2 regions of the Paraburkholderia sp. J41 genome follow, and region 1 is predicted to be linked to the other one. Evidence: riboswitches for the same ligand, from Rfam matches in the RefSeq annotation. Region 1 holds a riboswitch; the other holds the start of a gene.

Region 1 (2,199 bases):
CTCATTGACGTGCTGAACGGCGGTCAGCACGCCTTTTCCGCCGTACCGTTCGGGATTTTTGTCCCGCAACTCCACAGCTTCAAATTCCCCCGTCGAAGCCCCCGAGGGCACCGACGCACTCGCCGTCACACCGTTCGACAACGAGACCGACACCTCGACTGTCGGGTTGCCTCGCGAATCCAGGATTTCGTCTGCGCACACCCGGTCTATGACTGCACGACTCATCGCAACTCCCGTTATCTTCGTCATTGGTCGGCGATGGCCAGCGTCATGCAGCAAGAAGGCTGGCCACCGGCGACTCAGGACATGCGTATTCAGACATGTGTCTCACGAAACGCCGAAGCCGCATTGCGAATCGCTTGATAGGCCGCATCGATATCGGCCCATCCTTCGAAACGCACCCATTTTCCGGGTTCGAGCTTCTTGTAATTTTCGAAGAAAAACTGGATCTGGTTGAGTGTGTAATCTCCCACATGCTCGAGTTCGGTCACGCCGCGCGTGGAGGGACACACGCCGTCGACCGGCACGGCAATGATTTTTTCGTCAGGGCCGGCCTGGTCGGTCATGTTCATCAGTCCAACCGGGCGACAGGCGATCAACGATAGCCGTTCCAGCGGAAACGGCGCGATCACGATAATGTCCAGCGGGTCGCCGTCCCGTGCGAGCGTTCCGGGAATGAATCCGTAGTTCGCGGGATAGCGCATTCCGGCGCTCATAATGCGGTCGACGCGCAGAAGCCCAAGCTGTTTATCCGCCTCATATTTCACCGGCTCGCTCTGCGCCGGAATTTCGATGATGGCGTTGACTTCCAGCGGGACATCGTCGCCGACGGGAATTGCGTTGAAATCCATCAGGCTTCTCCCAGTGTTCCAAGCGTGTCGAATTCGATAGGTGCGCGCGTATAAAACAGACGAACGCCTCCTGGTTGCAACCGCCCAAGCAGTGCGTCGATTTTTGCGTCATCGGCAATCAACGTCACCGCGACGGGCTGGTCGGCCAATTCGAAAAAGCGCGCGGCGTGAAGCTTGCCCCTCGCATCCACGCCTTCCGATATCTCGACAACCGTCGCACCCACAATACCGGCTCGCCCGGCTTCCTCAATCAGCCAGTCGACCACGGTCATGTGCTCGACGCGATGACTCTGATTTGCCGCATAGAGCGTAAGTTGGCTTCCCTTCATTGGGGCCTCCGTTTTGCGGAGCAAACCGCCCTGTGGGCAAACCTCGACGGATAATGCAGGCGCGCAACTGCGCCACACCCGCCACGGTGTTGAAAAAGACCTAGTCGCATGAAAAACCAGATTCGTAGATTGATCAAATCTGGGTGGCAGGATGCCGAGGATGCCTTGAGAATGCCTACGACCTCCTGAACCCAGGAACCGTAGGCATCATTAGCCGGGCAAATGCCGGCGGTTTGAACAAGGAGGAATGCCATCTCCTGTTTTCAGTGTAGCACGTGCGATTCCCACTCGCCACCGCAAGCGCAGTCACTTACGAAACGTGCGAGCTTGCACCTGATGAGCGCGGCGTCGCTTTGCCCGTCTAGCAACCTCATGCCCCATCGACTTGAGGCAGTTCATGATTTTCCAAAGACCCGGAATTCTCTGCGAACCGCGAATCGGTGAAAATCTGTCTGTACAAATCCTCGCCGAAACTGGTCTGCAACGGCTCCCCCTCCAGAAGTCTGAACGTTCGGGTTCCGTCGTCCTGCCGCTGCGCGCGCAAGAAAAATTTTGCGCGGCGATCCTCTTCATGGAGCGCCCTGGCAAGCGTAAAGAGGTGCGTCACAAGCACCACCTTGACGTGGCGGTCTAGCAAAGCATCCACGATCTGCCGCCCGACCTGAGACCCTTCACGCTCATTAGTCGACGCAAACGATTCGTTCGAGAGGAACAGTCCGTTCTCGACCATATGATCGACTATCTCACTCATGCGCCGGAGTTCCTCGTCGAACTTTCCGCCTTGCATACTCGCGTCTTCCTCGCGCTTGTAATGCGTGAAGATGGCCTTCGCGACGTTAGCCTCAAATTCGGTGGCGCCGACGAAGATGCCGGCCTGAAGCATTATCTGGGCAATGCCGATACTGCGCAGGAACGTCGACTTCCCTCCCTGGTTCGCGCCTGTCACCACGATAAGATCGCTGCCGTTCGCATCCGCATCGTTTGACACCGGCGGCTGCTCCAGCCGCAACGCAAGACTG
Region 2 (2,199 bases), on a different contig from region 1:
AAGCAGCGTGCCGGACGTCGCGAGTCCGGTGATGACGTCGGCATATTGAATGCCGGTCCAGGTGCTCACGGGAATGCGCAAGTCCTGCGTGTTCGAGCTGCGGTTGTAGCGGCCCACCGAGCCGCTGCCGAAGGTGCGGTTATAGCCGAGCGCAACGAAAATCGACGTGGCGTTGCCCGTTATCGCGCCGCCCTGGAACTCGTCGTGCGCGCCGAGGGTGCCGAGCAGCGCACCGTTTTGGTACATGGCCACGCCGCCCGCGTTTTCGTCCCAGCGAGATGACGTATAGATGACACCTTCGGGCGCGACCCACATGGAGCGCGCGCCGTTGCCCACGTGCGACGCTAGCGTGCCGTGGGTGTTGGCGAGCCAGTCGGTCGTGTATTGCGCGTGCGCGGCGGCTGCCAGCGCGGCGACGAAGAGGCCCAGCAAGGCCGCGCGAATCCGTTTCGTACTCATGCGAAATAGGTCCTTGAAGGCGCGCCGCGAGTGTTTTCACGCACGGCGCATAAGACGATCGACATTGAAAAAACGCCTTGTTTGCAGCGGTATTTCTTGCTTTTCGCACGCTCAGGGAGTGTACGCAGAAAACCCGAATCGACTTCTCCGGGACGGCAAGCTCGGCAGTCATTCGCGTGCGCGCGTGTCGAACGATGCAACATGACTGAGCGCTCGCGGCCGGTGCGCGAACCCTGCGCATGCGCAGTGCCGCGTTTTCGCCGGCATGCGTTCGAGTCTATGGCCGTTCGTAAGCGTGCGGGATTCGTGTATAGTCAGATTGCTGGAGATGGCGTTCCTCCATTAACCACCGCGCGTTCGTTCGCGGTTAATGACGCCTACAGTTACTGACCGTCGTCGGAGCTGTGGGCGCTTGTCTCAGCTCTCATTCGCAGTTCTTCGCCGGTCAGCCCGAAATTTTTCTGCACCTGACCATGCACCGATTTCGCCGTCTGGAACCATTCGATCTGCCGCCGTATTTCGGGGCATGGCGGCTCGCCGCCAGTCTTGTCACGGCGCTCGCCGCTGGCGGGCAGTGGCTTCGGCGCGGGGTTTTCAGGGCCACGAACATGCCGGTCGTCACGACACTCATGGCGACCGGATTATTCAGTGCCGATATCGGCCCCCTCGCCGTCATCGGCTGCGCGAGCGCGTGCCGGTTTTCCGGCCATGGTTTCGACACGTCTAAAAGGAGCTTCCCATGCAGGGCTATCAGTTGACGTTTTTCACCGAGCAAAGCCGTCGTCACGAGCACATGCCGGTCTGCGACTGGCTGCTGAAGTTCGCGGAACGCCACGGCGCCGTGGGCGGCACGCTGATGAACGGCGCGGAAGGATTCGACCATGCGGGCCGCTTTCATTCCGCGCATTTTTTCGAAATGGCCGATCAACCGATCGCGGTCACGATTTCCGTCGACGAGGCCGCGTGCCAGCGCTTGATGGAGGCGCTGGCACAAGAGGACATCGACCTCGCCTATGTGAAGGTGCCGGTCGAATTCGGGCGCGTCGGGCGCGCGGCGGGTTGATTCGAGCGAGCCGGTGCGGCTCAGTTCGAACGGCGCAGTTGTTCGTCGATCGTGCGCGTGAGCGGCGAATCGACGTCGCCTGTGTGCTTCGTCCGCACCGGCTCGATCAGCACGATCCAGCATTCGTCATCGGCAACGGGGTTGTGCTGCGTGCCGCGCGGCACGACGTGGATCGACCCGGCGGGCAGCTCGACGACGCGTCCGCCTTCGTATTCGATCTTCAGATGCCCGCGCACGACGAAGAATAGTTCGTCCTCCTGAGCATGGTCGTGCCAGACGAGCTGGCCGCGCACTTTCGCGACTTTCACGTATTGATCGTTGACTTGCGCGACGACCTTGGGCGACCAGTATTGCGTGATATCGGCGAACGCGGCTTCGAGGTCGAACGATTCCGCGAACGGCGCGGCAAGCGGCGTGAGAGCCATGATTATTTCCAGGTGGGAATGACGGAAACGGCGAGCAGCAAGCCCATCGCGAGATTGAGCATGCGCCAGTGGCGCGGCGTGCGAAAGAGCCGGGCAAGCACCACGCCCAGCGCGCACCACAGCGCGAGCGAGACGCACGCGGCCACGCCGAAGGCCGCGCCGAGCAGCAGGGCGAGTCGCGCGGGACTGGGCGCGAGCGACGCGAACGAGGCGGCCGCGCCCATCGTCATCGCCCAGCTTTTAGGGTTCAGC

The links. A riboswitch is a leader RNA that binds a small molecule or an ion and turns the genes downstream of it on or off. The one in region 1 is predicted to bind fluoride.
Region 2: linked by a shared signal. The riboswitch ahead of U5805_RS01830 (DUF190 domain-containing protein) and the one ahead of U5805_RS22895 (DUF190 domain-containing protein) in region 1 are both predicted to bind fluoride.

What each region holds. Positions count from the first base shown of each region.
Region 1 covers NZ_CAJMZE010000025.1:55,306-57,504, reverse strand. The annotation lists gene eno (phosphopyruvate hydratase) at 1-225, opposite strand, end outside; gene ppa (inorganic diphosphatase) at 315-851, opposite strand; gene U5805_RS22895 (DUF190 domain-containing protein) at 851-1,180, opposite strand; fluoride riboswitch at 1,375-1,447, opposite strand; gene U5805_RS22890 (MutS-related protein) at 1,551-2,199, opposite strand, start outside.
Region 2 covers NZ_CAJMZE010000001.1:415,167-417,365, forward strand. The annotation lists gene U5805_RS01825 (SMP-30/gluconolactonase/LRE family protein) at 1-459, opposite strand, end outside; fluoride riboswitch at 775-846, shown strand; gene U5805_RS01830 (DUF190 domain-containing protein) at 1,199-1,522, shown strand; gene U5805_RS01835 (cupin domain-containing protein) at 1,543-1,947, opposite strand; gene U5805_RS01840 (LysE family translocator) at 1,950-2,199, opposite strand, start outside.